Linked DNA regions of Sporichthya brevicatena. The protein of the gene in region 1 interacts with the protein of each later gene in a pairwise test. Links are inferred from orthologs where the notes say so. Each region holds a gene or a part of one and is shown in the gene's direction. Other genes may lie near its edges.

Region 1 (7,349 bases):
TGGCGCCGGCGCCCGGCGTCGCCTGCGCGACGTCGTCGTCGTCATCTCCACCGCAGCCGGCGAGTACCAGGGCCAGGGTCGCGACCCCCGCCAACGCCGTTCGGCGATAACGCATCCGCATTGTGTGTCCTTCCAAGGGGTGGGGGTGTCAGCCGGGAAGCAGCCGGTTGTGCTGCTCCCCCCAGATGAGGCGCACCGGCCGGTCCCGGGCGGCCAGCGCGTCGGTGGACTTCGTTGCGAGGTTCTGCTCGGTGACCACCAGCTCGTCGCCGGCGTCGAGGGTCACGGTGTAACGGGTCTCCGCCCCCAGGTACGACACGTCGGTGACGACCCCGGTGGCGCTGCATTCCCCGTCACCGGCGCTCGGACCGTCGATGTCGACGAGGCGGATCTTCTCCGGGCGCACGGTGAAGGTGCCTTCGCGCCCGATGATCTTGCGGGCCGACTCCGGCCCGAGGAGGTTCGACGTGCCGACGAACCCGGCGACGAAGGCGTCCGCCGGGTTCTCGTAGAGCTCGGCCGGCGGCGCCACCTGGACGATCCGGCCCTCGTTGAACACCGCGATCCGGTCACTCATCGACAGGGCCTCGGCCTGGTCGTGGGTGACGAAGATGAACGTGATGCCCACCTCGGCCTGAATGGCCTTCAGTTCCTTCTGCATCTGCTCGCGGAGCTTGAGGTCCAGCGCACCGAGCGGCTCGTCCAGGAGCAGCACCCGGGGGCGTTTCACCAGCGCGCGGGCGAGGGCCACGCGCTGGCGCTGACCGCCCGACAACTGCGTCGGCCGGCGCTTCTCGTAGCCGTCCAGGCGCACCATCGCGAGGGCCTCGGACGCGCGCCGGCGGCGCTCCGCCTTCGGCACCTTCTCGACCATGAGGCCGTAGGCGACGTTGTCCCCGACCGACATGTGCGGGAACAGCGCGTAGTCCTGGAAGACGGTGTTGACGTCCCGCTGGTAGGGCGGCCGGCCGGTGACGTCCTCGCCGTGCAGGAGCACCCGGCCCCGGGTCGGTTCGACCAGGCCGGCGACGATCCGCAGGCAGGTCGTCTTGCCGGACCCCGACGGGCCCAGCATCGAGAAGAACTCACCCTCCTCGACCTCGAGGTCCACGCCGGTGAGCACCTCGACGTCGCCGTAGCGCTTGCCGAGTCCTTCGAGCCGGACCGCCACTCCCATCAGCCGCGTGTCTTTCGCAGGGCGGTGGCGAAGGCGTCGACCGCGCGGTCCACCTCGGCCTCGGAGACGATCAACGGTGGCATGAAGCGGACGATGTTCCCGTAACTGCCGGCCCCCATGAGGATCAGTCCGCCCTCCTCCAGACAGGAGCGCAGGACCGCGCTCACCCGCGTTGCGTCGGGCCGGCCGGTCGCCGGGTCGACGACTTCGACCGCCACCATCAGCCCGAGGCCACGGACCTCGGCGACCCCGGGGTCGTCGGCCGCGGCCTTCTCCAGTCCGGCGCGCAGCTGCTGTCCCCGCGCCTCCACGTGGCCGAGGAAGCCGGGCTCGGTGAGGACGTCGATCGTGGCGAGCGCCGCCGCACACCCGACGGGGTTGCCGCCGTAGGTCCCCCCGTGGGACCCACGCGGCCAGCGGCTCATGACCTCGGCCGAGGCGCCGATCGCCGAGATCGGGAAGCCGGAAGCGATGCCTTTGGCCATCAGCAGGATGTCGGGGCGGACCCCGGAGTGCTCGACGGCGAACATGCGGCCGGTGCGGGCGAAGCCGGTCTGGATCTCGTCGGCGACGAAGAGGATGCCGTGCTCCCGGCAGATCTCCTCGATCCCCCGGAGGAAGCGCGGCGGGGCCGCGTAGTAGCCGCCCTCGCCGAGGACGGGCTCGATCACGATCGCGGCGGTCTCCGCCGGCGCGGTCTGACTGACCAGCAGATGCCGCAGCGCGGCCAGGCAGTGGTCGGTGGCCGCCTCGATGTCGCCGCCGAACTTGAGGGCCGTCGGGAACGGCGCGACGAAGATGCCGGCGGGCAGCGGCTGGTAGCCCGCCCGGTAGCCGGCCTTGGAGGTGGTCATCGCCATCGCCAGCATCGAGCGGCCGTGGAAGCTGCCCTCGAAGACGATGACGTTCTGGCGCCCGGTCGCCTGCCGGGCCAGCTTCACCCCGCCCTCGGTCGCCTCGGCGCCGGAGTTGGCGAGGAAGAAGACCTCGATCGGGTCCGGGGTGATCTCGGCCAGCCGGTCCGCCAAGGGATTCAACAGGTTGTGGCGGTAGACGTTCGCCTGGGCGTGGAGAAACCGCCCCGCCTGCTCGGCGATGGCCGCGACCACCTTCGGGTGGCAGTGGCCGGTGCTGGTGACGGCGATGCCGCTGGAGAAGTCGAGGTACTGCGTGCCGTCCCGGGTGGTCACCACAGCGCCGGAGCCGGAGACCACCTCGAGGTCCGTCACGGAGAACCACACGTCCGACAGGTGCGAGGTCAGACCCGAGGTCATAGGCGCTCCCTGGTGGTCGAGACTCTTGTGCGGACCGGCCGGAATGAGAGATAACCTATGAGTTCAGATGTTTAAGGTCAACGATTGATGGACCTTTCTCCCGATGGGGCGGACGCGATGCATCGGTGGGCACCGGACGCCCGGGCCGCTGTGTTCGCGCCGCTGGACACCCTCAGCCGGACCGAGCTCGTCGCCGGCCGCCTGGCCGACGCCATCGTGCTCGGCCTGCTCGCCGACGAGGAGCAGCTGCCGAGCGAGGCCGACCTCGCGGCCCAGCTCGCGGTCTCCACCGTCACCGTGCGCGAGGCCCTCACCGTGCTGCGCGAGCGCGGCCTGGTCGAGACGCGTCGGGGACGGGGCGGCGGCAGTTTCGTCAAGGCACCGGCCGACCCGACCGCGGCCGAACTGCGCGAACGGCTTGCGCGGATCTCGTTGATCGAGCTGCGCGACCTGTTCGACCACTACGCGGCCGTCGGCGGCACCGCGGGCCGGCTCGCAGCTGAGCGTGCCTCAGCTGAGGACATCGAGCGGTTGGAACGCGCGGCCGACCAGCTGGCGGCCGCGACCGACCCCGGCGCGCGCCGGCGCGCGGAGGGCTACTTCCACCTCGAGATCGCGGCGGCGGCTCAGTCCGCCCGCCTGGCGCGCGAGGAGCTCGCGCTGCAGAGCGAGCTCGGGGCCCTGCTCTGGGCGCCCTTCGAGGGCGAGGCCGTGCAACGGCGCGCGGCCGCCCAGCACCGCGAGATTCTCGCCGCCATCGCCGACGGCGACGGGGCGTCAGCTCGCGACCTGGTCGAGGCGCACGTGCGCGCGGCGGCGGAAAGAGTGACCGAACTGCGACTGAATTTGCTGACCTGATCGAAATAGGGGCGTAGTACGTTGGGCGCCCCAACCGGGCAATCACGGGGGCTGCCGTGGCGCTGCACCAGATGATCGAGAGCTCCGAGTCGGTGGGCCAGCACGTCGCGACGGCCGCCGAAGCTGTGTTCGACCTGGTCTCGAATCTGCGCCGCACCACCGAGAGCCTCTTCGCCGAGGCGCACCACGAGGGTCGTCGGGTCGGGGTCGCGGACCTGGCCGCCATCGACGCCATCGCGATCGGCATGCTCGGCGAGGTCGACGGCATCATTCCCGGCGCGGGTTTCATCTCCGCCCCGAACACCCTGAGCGACGCCCCGCGCTGGCTGCAGTGGTGGCAGCAGGGCCGGAACGGCAGCGCGTCGCGCCTGGTCGTCGAGCTCGACCCGAGCCGGGACCGCTTCTACGACTACGTGCCCCTCCCCTGGTTCGCGGTACCCGCCGCGACCGGCCGCCGCCACGTCACCGGCCCCTACGTCGACTACGTGTGCAGCGACGAGTACGCGCTCACCTTCACCGAACCGATCTTCGTCAATGGCACGTTCGTCGGCGTCGCCGGCGCGGACGTCTTCGTCAACCGCTACGAGTCGCTGGTGCTCCCCCCGCTGCGGTCGCTCCCGAGCGCCGCCGCGCTGGTCAACACCCAGGGCCGGGTGATCGTGTCCAACACCGCGCGGCTCGTCACCGGCTCGCTGGTCCGCCGGCTCGACCTCGCCGGGTTCGTCGCCGGCGGCGAGGCGACCAGCCGCCAGCAGGGCCTGACCCTGCAGCGCTGCGGCGACGTCCCGATCGTCCTGCTCGTCGGGGACCGCCTCGTCGCCTGACTGGCGCTCAGGGCTGTCCGGTCACGACTCCTTGGTCAGGATCGGACGGAGCTTGTCGAGCACGCTCGCGTCCTCGATCGTCGAGGGCACCGGCTCGTCACGGCCGTCGGCGATCCCGCGCATGGTGCGGCGCAGGATCTTCCCGGACCGGGTCTTCGGCAGCGCCGGGACGATGTCGGCGCGCTTGAACGCCGCGACCGCGCCGATCTCGTTGCGCACCGCGGCGACCAGTTCGGCGGAGAGCGCCTCGGGGTCGACGTCCACGCCGGCCTTGAGCACGACGAACCCGCGCGGGACCTGGCCCTTGAGCGAGTCGTGGACGCCGATCACCGCACACTCGGCCACGGCCGGGTGGGCGGCGAGCACGGCCTCCATCGAGCCGGTCGAGAGCCGGTGCCCGGCGACGTTGATGACGTCGTCCGTCCGCCCGAGCACGTAGAGGTAGCCGTCCTCGTCGACGTACCCGCCGTCGCCGGAGAGGTAGTAGCCGTCGTAGGCCGACAGGTAGCTCGCGACGAAGCGGTCGTCGTCGTTCCACAGCGTCGGCAGCGCACCCGGCGGCAGCGGGAGCTTGATGCAGATGGCGCCCTCGGTGTTCGGGCCGACCCGGTTGCCCTCGGGATCGAGGACCTGGACGTCCCAGCCGGGCACCGGCACCGACGGCGATCCCGCCTTGATCGGCATCGGCTCCAGGCCGCGGAGGTTGGCGCAGATCGGCCAGCCGGTCTCGGTCTGCCACCAGTGGTCGATCACCGGGACGCCGGACTTCTCCGTCGCCCAGTGGTAGGTGTCGGGGTCGAGCCGCTCCCCCGCGAGGAACAGCGCACGCAGCTTGGAGATGTCGTACTGCTCCAGCAGCTTCGCGTCCGGGTCCTCCTTCTTGATCGCGCGGAAGACCGTCGGCGCGGTGAACAGCGTGACCGCGCCGTGCTCGGCGATGACCCGCCAGAACGCGCCCGCGTCCGGGGTGCCCACCGGCTTGCCCTCGTAGAGGATCGTCGTCGCGCCGAGCAGCAGCGGGGCGTAGACGATGTAGGAGTGGCCGACGACCCAGCCGACGTCGGACGCGGTCCACCACACCTCGCCCGGCTCGAGGCCGAAGACGTTGCGGATCGACCACAGCAGCGCGACGGCGTGACCGCCGTTGTCGCGGACGATGCCCTTCGGCTTCCCGGTCGTCCCGGACGTGTAGAGGATGTAGAGCGGGTCGTTCGCACCGACCGGGACGCACTCGACCGGCTCGGCGGAGGCCATCGCCTCGGTCCAGTCGACGTCGTCCGGGCCCATCTCGGCCCGCGCCTGCTCCCGCTGGAGGACGACGCACCTGTCCGGCTTGTGGTCGGCGATCTCGATCGCCGCGGCGATCATGGGCTTGTACTCGACGACACGCGTCGGCTCCAGCCCGCAGGAGGCGGCGACGACGACCTTGGGCTGGGCGTCGTCGATCCGGGCCGCGAGCTCACGCGGGGCGAAGCCGCCGAACACCACCGAGTGGACCGCCCCGATCCGCGCGCAGGCGAGCATCGCGACCACGGCCTCGGGGACCATCGGCATGTAGATGACGACCCGGTCGCCCTTCTCCACGCCGAGGCTGCGAAGCACCCCGCCGAAGCGGGCGACCTGGTCACGCAACTCGGCGTAGGTGAAGCGCGCCTGACGGCCGGTCATCGGGCTGTCGTAGATCAGCGCGGTCTGATCGCCCCGACCGCCGTCCACGTGCCGGTCCAACGCGTTGTGACAGGTGTTCAGCTCTCCGTCAGGGAACCAGCGCACGAACGGGGCCCGACTGTCGTCGAGCACCGTCGTCGGCGCCCGGGTCCAGTCCACGGCCTGTGCGGCCTCGGCCCAGAAGCCGGTCGGGTCTTCGATACTGCGGCGGAACGCGTCGGCGTAGGCACCCATGGGCTCATCCTGTCTTCCACTCGCGGGAACGGCCAGCCCCGCCCCAACCGTTGGAGGGCCTGACAAACCCGGTGCGACCTGGTTGGCTGCCCCGAAGTCCCGGCATGACGACCCTGACGATGGAGAACGGCATGGTTCAGCTCATCCCCAGCAGCGACCGTCCCATTCAGGAGGGCGTGCCCGCGTTGCACGCCGCGACGATCTGCGAGGCGTTTCAGCTGACCGCGGCCGAGCAGGCCGACCGCGTCGCCCTCCGTACCCCCGACGACTCGATCAGCCTGACCTTCGCCGAGTACGCCGACCGGGTGCGCCGGATCGCCGCCGGCCTCGCCGCCCTCGGGGTCGGGCACGGGGACACCGTCGCGCTGATGATGCGCAACCGGCCCGAGATGAATCTCGTCGACATGGCCGCGCTGCACCTGGGCGCGGTGCCGTTCTCGATCTACAACACCTCGTCGCCGGAACAGGTCGAGTACCTGTTCTCCAACGCCGGCAACCGCGTCGTGGTGTGCGAGCAGGCCTTCCTGGAGACCGTCCGCAAGGCGGGGACCGCGGTCGCGCACGTCGTCTGCATCGACGGCGGGGACGCGAGCACCTCCACCCTCGACGAGCTGATCGCCGGCGGTTCGGACGACTTCGACTTCGACGCCGCCTGGCGTGCCGTGCAGCCGGACGACGTGCTGACGCTGATCTACACCTCAGGGACCACCGGTCCGCCCAAGGGCGTCCAGCTCACGCACGCCGGCATGATGGCCCAGATCCGCGGCATGTCGGCGATGGCCCCGACGCCGGTCGGCGGGTCGATCGTGTCCTACCTGCCGTCGGCGCACATCGCCGACCGGTGGAGCCACCACTACCACTGCTCGGCGACCTTCGGGGCCACCGTCACGACGGTGGCGGACCAGACCCAGCTGATCCCGGCGCTGGTCAGCGCCCGCCCGACGTTCTGGGGCGGCGTGCCGCGCGTCTACGAGAAGATCATGGCCGCGCTGCAGGCCGGCGGTCTGACGGACCCGGCCGCGCTGCCCGAGGAGGTCCGCGCCGGGGCGCGGGCGAAGATCGGCCTCGACCAGGTTCAGTGGTCGATCGTCGGTGCCGCCCCGATCGCGGTCGAGACGCTGAAGTACTTCGGCGACCTCGGGCTGCCGGTCCAGGAGGTCTACGGCATGTCCGAGACCTCGTGCTGCATGACCTGCGTCCCGGCCGACGACATCCGCCCCGGCACGGTCGGCCAGCCGATCCCGGGCTCCGAGATGGCCCTCGCCGACGACGGCGAGATCCTCGTCCGCGGGCCGCTGCTGATGAAGGGGTACC
Region 2 (7,351 bases), on another replicon or contig:
GCGGGGGAGCGGCGCCAGCCCTCGACCAGCAGGAGGACGACGAGGAACAGGGCGGCGGTCAGGGCGGCGGAGAGCAGGATCAGCGCGATGTTCGGCGCCCCGGCCGGGCGTTCCCGGGTCGGCGAGGGCGCCCGGGGTGCGCGGATCGTCAGGGCTGCCGGCACCGCGAGCACCGCGATCGGGACCTGGACGACGAAGATCGACTGCCACGAGATCGCCTCGGTGAGCAGGCCGCCGGCGAACGGTCCGGCCGCCGTCCCGATCACGCCGGCGGCGGTCCAGCGGGCGAGGCCGCGGCGTTCGTCGAGCGCGGCGACCAGCAGTTCCAGGCAGCCCACCAGCGCGAACGCGCCGCCGAGGGCCTGGATCGAACGCGCGGCGATGAGGACCTCCATCGTCGACGCGAGCGCGCAGGCGGCGGAGGCGAGGGCGAAGACGGCGATCCCGATCGCCGCCAGCGGTGTGGGGTTGCGGTGGCTGAGGACCCACGCGGCCGGGACGGCGGCGATCGCGAGCACGAGGTTGTAGGCGATCAGCACCCACGCGACCTCGGAGACCGTGCCGTCGAGCTCCCGCAGGATCTCCGGCAGCGCGAGCGTGACGATCGCCGAGTCGGCGAGAACCGTCCCGACCGTGAACGCCAGCAGCGGGACGACGGCGCGCCGGGCCAGGGTCGGCATCGCGGGCTACTGCGGGGTGACGAAGCCGGGTCGGACGTTGCGGTCGGGCGCGAAGTCGTCCTCGTCGACGTAGGACAGGATGACCGCGCCCATCACGCACAGCGCGATCCCGGCGACCGCCATGGCGACGTCGCGCGGGAGGCGGCGACGGGCCGGGTCGCCGGAGGCCGCCGCGTCACCGCCGGCCGAGAGCGTGACCTCGCCGGCGAGGGCGGGGGTGCCGTCCGCGGTCTGCGTGAGGTCGCCGGCGGCGAGCAGGTCTGACCCCTCGGTGAGGACGAACTCGAAGACGTCGATCTTCGGAGCGGCCTCCCCGGCGGCGCTCCCGGCCAGCTTGGGGCTCTCGTCGAACCACGGGTGCGACGCGGCGCGGGTCTCCCGGAACGAGGGGGCGATCTGCTCCAGCGCCGGGCACTCGGGGCCGATCAGGACGCGGTTGCCGGCGGCGTCCTGCAGGGCGAAGGGGGCGGGGGCGTAGCGGTCCACGGTCGCGCGGCGGCCGTTGACGGACACCGTCTGCGTCGCGAGGAACCAGACGCACTCCGACTCCGACAACGGCGCGCGGTAGGGCCCGTCGGGGCCGGCGGCGACGGTCCCGCGGACGACGACCCGCGGCGCCCCGTACTTCGACTTCGCCGACCGGGCGGCCCGCTCGGGGAGCTTGGCGATCTCCTCGACCCCACGGCCGGGGAGCAGTTTGAGGGTCAGCGCCGACCCCATGGCGCCCAGCAGGCCGATGATCGCCAGGAAGGACCCGGTGAGCACGGAGAGCAGGCCGATCAGGGTGCGCATCCGGCCACGGTAGTGAGGTGGCGAGATGGTCCGATCGACCGACCCTGACGGTGAGGAAAAGGTGCCGTCCGATATGCCCGGCCCGGGCGGGCTGCTGGCGTATCGTCCCGACTTGGGTGTTCGACGCGCGGTATCCGCACCGTCACCGTCCGCCGATTTTGCCGAGCAGGTGTTCACGAACGGCGCACAGGGGCAACCGGGACCGGCGCACGATGCGTCTGACCCCGCATTCGGGTCGTGACAGACCGCCGCACCACCGCCAGGAGTGAGACACAGATGACGACGCTGCGAATCCGAGGCCGGATCGCGACCGCCGCGCTCGCGCTCTGCGCTGCCGGCACCGCGTTCGGTGGACTCGTGGCCGGTCTCGGTGTCCCGGCCGCCGCGACCGACGTCGCGGCTCCGGCGCCGTCGGAGAAGCAGGAGATCGGCGTGGGCGTCTCGCGCCTGCCCTCGTTCCTGAAGACCTCGCAGCTCCCGCAGGGCAGCCGGTACGGCAAGTGGAAGGCCAGCGGCGTCTACACGGGCACGCCCCGCAACCCGAAGTTCTGCCTCGGGCACGACGTCCTGCCGGCCGCCGAGACGCGTTACCGCACCTACCGCGGGAAGAAGAACGTCGCGGCCGAGGAGTTCGTGACGATCGCCGACAACGAGGCCGCCGCCGCGGCGCTGGTCTCGAAGCTCCGGACCCAGATCCAGGGCTGCTACTCCGAGTGGCTCGACGCCGACATCCCGCAGTACCGCGAGGGCAAGCGCAGCGCCTCCTGGAAGCGGTACAACACCTACGCGGTCGAGGACGGGATGACCGTCATCGGCGTCTTCACCGTCCCGCCGAAGGGCTTCGTGAAGACCACCCACCTCTACGCGGTCGGCCGCGACGGCGCGATGGTCGTCGTGCTCCACCTCGGCGTCCCCGGGGGCAAGGCGAAGGCCCCGGCCGCAAAGTTCACGACCGCCGGCGCCACGGCGCTCCGCCAGGCGCTCTGACCCGGCGGCTCACTGACCCACCTCGCAGCACCGGCGCCCGTGCACCCGGCGCGCCGCCCCGGAACCCCCGGTGGAGATGTCATCTCCATCGGGGGTTTCGACTGTCCGGAATAGAGCGGCCTCGGCTCAAGTTTTCTGCGGTACAGACAGTGAACCTCCGCCGGGACATCGGCGGTCGCAGAGGAGTGAGTTCGATGAGTTACCTGGTTGCTTCCCGTCGCCGCGATCCGCTCGCGGAGTGGTTCTCCCCGTTCCGCACCGTCTTCCCGGCCGTCCCGCCGGCCCGCGCGAACGCGGCGTGGTCGCCGTCCGCCGAGGTCGTGCGCGAGGGCGACGACGCGCTGGTCCGCGTGGAGGTCCCGGGTGTGACGCCCGAGGACATCACGGTCGAGGTGGCCGACGGCCGCCTGGTGGTCTCCGGGGAACGGCGGGACGAGCGCGCCGAGGAGCAGGACGGCCGCACCGTCCGCGAGATCCGCTACGGCACCTTCCGCCGGAGCTTCGCGCTCCCGGCCCGCATCGGGCAGGACGCGATCAGCGCGTCCTACGACGCGGGCGTTCTGACCGTGAAGGTCGCCGGGGTCTACGCCGGCTCCGAACCGGTCCGGATCCCGGTCTCGGGCACGGCCCCGGCCGCCGTCGAGGCCTGACCCTCCGTTGCGTCCGACGCGGTGGTCGCTGCTGCGGCCACCTCGTCGGACGCGCGCGTGTGTGGCCTCGGTTACCTGCGCGGCTGCGGGGTCGGGGCACCAAGGGACGTCTGAAACGATGCCGGGGTGAGTGCCCCGAAGGAGTACCCCGCCGCTGCGCCCGCGTCCGCCGCGCTGTTCGAGCGCGCCCGCGCGGTGATTCCGGGCGGCGTGAACTCGCCGGTGCGCGCGTTCGGCGCGGTCGGCGGGACGCCCCGGTTCATGGCCGCGGGCCGCGGGCCGTACCTGGTCGACGCGGACGGTCGGGACTACGTCGACCTGATCTGCTCCTGGGGCCCGCTGATCCTGGGTCACGCGCACCCCGACGTCCTCGCCGCGGTTCAGGCCGCGGCCACGACGGGCACCTCGTTCGGTGCGCCCACCGAGGGTGAGGTGCTGCTCGCGGAGGAGATCGTCGCGCGGGTGGCGCCGGTCGAGCAGGTCCGGCTCGTGTCCTCCGGCACCGAGGCGACGATGTCGGCGGTCCGCCTCGCGCGCGGGTTCACCGGCCGCCCGAAGGTCATCAAGTTCGCCGGCTGCTACCACGGTCACGTCGACGCGCTGCTCGCCGCGGCCGGCTCCGGCCTCGCGACGTTCGCGCTGCCCGACACCCCCGGAGTGACGGGGGCTCAGACCGGCGACACGATCGTGCTGCCCTACAACGACCTCGACGAGGTCGCCGGTGCGTTCGCCGCGAACGAGGGTCAGATCGCCGCCGTCATCACCGAGGCCGCGCCGGGGAACATGGGCGTCGTCCCGCCCGTACCGGGCTTCACCGCCGGCCTCAAGCGGCTGTGCCAGGCGCACGGCGCACTGCTGATCTCCGACGAGGTCATGACCGGCTTCCGCGCCGGGCCCGCCGGCTGGTGGGGCCTCGAGGGCGTGGACGCCGACCTGTTCACCTTCGGCAAGGTCATGGGCGGCGGCTTCCCCGCCGCGGCGTTCGGTGGTCGCGCCGACGTCATGGGCCACCTCGCGCCGGCCGGGCCGGTCTACCAGGCCGGGACACTGTCGGGGAATCCCGTCGCCGTCGCCGCCGGGCTCGCGACGCTGCGTGGCTGCACCCCCGAGGTCTACGAGCACCTGACCAAGGCCGGGGAGGCCGTCGCGTCCGCGGCGTCCGACGCCCTGTCCGCGGCGGGTGTCCCGCACCGCGTGCAGTTCGCCGGGACGATGTTCTCGGTCTTCTTCATCGACGCACCGGTGCGCAACTACGACGACGCCCGCGCGCAGAACGTCCCGGCGTTCAACGCGTTCTTCCACGCGATGCTCGACCGCGGCGTGTACCTGCCGCCGTCGGCGTTCGAGGCGTGGTTCCTGTCCGCGGCCCACGACGACGAGGCCGTCAACCGCATCCTCGACGCGCTGCCGCACGCCGCGCGGGCCGCCGCGGAGGTCGCACCGGCATGAGCACGCACACGATCGTCCACCTCGTCCGCCACGGGGAGGTCCACAACCCCGAGGGCGTCCTCTACGGGCGGCTGCCGGACTTCCACCTCTCCGAGCTCGGCCGCAAGATGGCCGAGCGGGTCGCGGAATCCTTTGCCGGCAAGGACATTGCGGCGGTCGTGAGCTCGCCGCTCGAGCGCGCGCAGGAGACGGCCGCACCGGTCGCCGCGGCGTTCGACCTGCCGATCCACATCGACGAGCGGCTGATCGAGACCGCGAACTACTTCGAGGGCAAGACCTTCGGCGTGGGTGACGGCTCGCTGCGTCGTCCGACGCACTGGCCGAAGCTGTGGAACCCGTTCCGGCCGTCGTGGGGTGAGCCCTACGTGAAGGTCGCGCAGCGGATGCTCGACGCCGCCGCGGCCGCGCGGGACCTCGCGCCCGGCCACGAGATCGTCTGCGTCAGCCACCAGCTGCCGATCTGGATCGCGCGCCAGCGCATCGAGGGCAACCGCCTCTGGCACGACCCGCGCAAGCGGCAGTGCGGGCTCGCGAGCGTGACGTCGATCCGCTACGAGGGCGAGAAGATCCGCGGGCTCTCCTACTCCGAGCCGGCGGCCGACCTCGTGCCGATCAAGCCGGGCAAGGGTTTCAGCGCAGGCGCGTGATGCGTACTGCCGAGGTCTGGCTCGCAGCGTCCGGTGACTCGTTCTCGGGAACGGTCACCGACGGGTCGCTGCTGCTCGCGATCCCGGTCGCGCTCCTCGCCGGCCTGGTCGCGTTCGCCTCGCCGTGCGTCCTGCCGCTGGTCCCGGGCTACCTCGCCTACGTCACCGGCCTGACCGGCACCGACCTCGCCGAGGCCAAGCGCGGCCGGGTCCTGCTCGGCACGACGCTGTTCGTCCTCGGCTTCACCGCGGTGTTCGTCTCCTTCGGCGCGCTGTTCGGCTACTTCGGCGCGGAGCTGGTGGAGCACGAGTCGACGATCAACCGCGTCCTCGGCGTGCTGACGATCCTGCTCGGACTCGGCTTCCTCGGCTTCCTGCCGTTCCTGCAGCGCGAGTACCGCCTGCTGCGCCACGCGCCGTCGGCCGGACTGCTGGCCGCGCCGATGCTCGGCGTGCTGTTCGGCATCGGCTGGGCCCCGTGCATCGGCCCGACGCTCGGTGCGGTGCAGGCGCTCGCGTTCTCCTCGGCCAGCGAGGAGCGCGGGGCGCTGCTCACGTTCGTCTACTGCCTCGGTCTGGGGCTGCCGTTCATCGGGATCGCGCTCGGTCTGCGCCGGTTGCTCGGCACCGTCGAGTGGGTGAAGGCGCATCACCTGCTGGTCACGCGGATCGGCGGGGCGATGCTCTGCCTGCTCGGCGTCCTGCTCGTCACCGGCGCGTGGACGGAGATGTCGATCCAGATGCGGATCTGGACGTCGAACTTCGAGACGGCGATCTGAGCCGATGACCGTCACCGACTCCGACGTCGACGCCGCGCCGGTTCCGCCGCCCCTGGGCCCGATCGGGATGGCCCGCTGGGCGTGGCGGCAGCTGACGAGCATGCGCACCGCGCTGCTGCTGCTGTTCCTGCTCGCCGTGGCGGCGATCCCGGGTTCGCTGGTCCCGCAGAAGGGCGTCGACCCGGTCGCGGTCGCGGACTTCCGCAACCGGCACCCCGAACTGTCGAAGTGGTACGACAAGCTCTCGCTGTTCGAGGTGTTCTCCTCGCCGTGGTTCTCCGCGGTCTACATCCTGCTGATGATCTCGCTCATCGGCTGCCTGGTGCCGCGGTCGAAGGTCTACCTCAAGGCCGTGCGCGCACGTCCGCCGGCGACGCCGCGCAACCTGAACCGGCTGCCCGAGCACGCCGAGATCGTCGTCGACGACGAGCCCGACGTCGCCCTGGAGAAGGCCACCGCCGCCCTGCGCCGCGGTCGGTTCCGCGTCCAGGCCTACGAGAACTCGGTCTCCGCCGAACGCGGCTACCTGCGCGACACCGGCAACCTCGTCTTCCACCTCTCCCTGGTCGTGGTGCTGGTCGGGATCGCCGTCGGGCATCTGTACGGCATGCGCGGCAGCGCGCTGGTCGTCGAGGGTGAGGGTTTCGCGAACACCGTCACGCAGTACGACAACCTGCGCACCGGCGGGCGGTTCGACGTCGACGACCTGCCGCCGTTCGCGATCACGCTCGAGGACTTCAGCGCCCGCTACGAGGAGACCGGCAGTCAGCGCGGCGCGGCCCGCGAGTTCGAGGCGCGCGTCAGCATCCGCGACGAGCCGGGTGCCGCCCCGCGGGCGGAGAGCATTCGCGTCAACCACCCGCTCAAGCTCGGCGGATCGAAGGTCTTCCTCGGCCCGCACGGGTACGCGCCGGTCGTCACCGTGCGGGACGGCCAGGGCGACCTCGTCTTCTCCGGCGCTGTCCCGTTCCTGCCCGTCGACCCCGTCGGGCTGTCCTCGCGCGGGGTCGTGAAGGTCCCCGACGCGGCGCCGACCCAGCTCGGCTTCCAGGGCTTCTTCCTCCCGACGGCCGCGTTCGACCTCGACCTCGGGCCGTTCTCCACGTTCCCCGCGCCGCGGTTGCCGCGGCTGGTGCTCAACGTCTGGTCCGGCGACCTCGGCCTCGACGACGGCGTCCCGCAGTCGGTCTACCGCCTCGACACGACCGACATGGAGCAGGTGCGGACGAACTCCCGCGAGGACGCGCCGCCGTTCACCCAGTCGCTCGCCGTCGGGGACACGATGAAGGTCCCCGGCGGGCTGGGGAGCATCACGTTCGAGGGCTACCGCGAGTGGGTCGTGCTGCAGATCGCCGAGGACCCGGGCC

What was found. Proteins that work in one complex are often made in the same cells at the same time.
Region 2: the proteins of ABD401_RS20060 (region 1) and hemL interact in binary tests that used the Escherichia coli proteins (3 or more experiments, as listed by UniProt). The link is inferred for Sporichthya brevicatena from one-to-one orthologs.

Annotation. Positions count from the first base shown.
Region 1 is NZ_BAAAHE010000044.1:20,566-27,914, forward strand. Bases 1,562-4,438 are described here. They hold ABD401_RS20060 (FadR/GntR family transcriptional regulator), read left to right. Parts: upstream 1,562-2,568; coding sequence 2,569-3,309; downstream 3,310-4,438. Other genes in these bases: ABD401_RS20055 (aspartate aminotransferase family protein), read right to left, coding at 1,562-2,451; ABD401_RS20065 (cache domain-containing protein), read left to right, coding at 3,366-4,133; ABD401_RS20070 (propionyl-CoA synthetase), read right to left, coding at 4,155-4,438. Outside these bases: ABD401_RS20045 (ABC transporter substrate-binding protein), read right to left, coding at 1-115; ABD401_RS20050 (ABC transporter ATP-binding protein), read right to left, coding at 149-1,177; more of ABD401_RS20055, read right to left, coding at 1,177-1,561; more of ABD401_RS20070, read right to left, coding at 4,439-6,035; ABD401_RS20075 (AMP-dependent synthetase/ligase), read left to right, coding at 6,167-7,349. UniProt on the Escherichia coli protein: Transcriptional activator of the glcDEFGB operon which is associated with glycolate utilization, and encodes malate synthase G and the genes needed for glycolate oxidase activity. Also negatively regulates the transcription of its own gene.
Region 2 is NZ_BAAAHE010000020.1:129,913-137,263, forward strand. The notes cover bases 2,518-5,396. They hold hemL (glutamate-1-semialdehyde 2,1-aminomutase), read left to right. Parts: upstream 2,518-3,235; coding sequence 3,236-4,558; downstream 4,559-5,396. Other genes in these bases: ABD401_RS13340 (Hsp20/alpha crystallin family protein), read left to right, coding at 2,654-3,109; ABD401_RS13350 (histidine phosphatase family protein), read left to right, coding at 4,555-5,205; ABD401_RS13355 (cytochrome c biogenesis CcdA family protein), read left to right, coding at 5,205-5,396. Outside these bases: ABD401_RS13325 (MFS transporter), read right to left, coding at 1-680; ABD401_RS13330 (hypothetical protein), read right to left, coding at 687-1,472; ABD401_RS13335 (hypothetical protein), read left to right, coding at 1,749-2,459; more of ABD401_RS13355, read left to right, coding at 5,397-5,984; cytochrome c biogenesis protein ResB, read left to right, coding at 5,989-7,351. UniProt on the Escherichia coli protein: Aminomutase that catalyzes the transfer of the amine group on carbon 2 of glutamate 1-semialdehyde to the adjacent carbon 1 to form 5-aminolevulinate.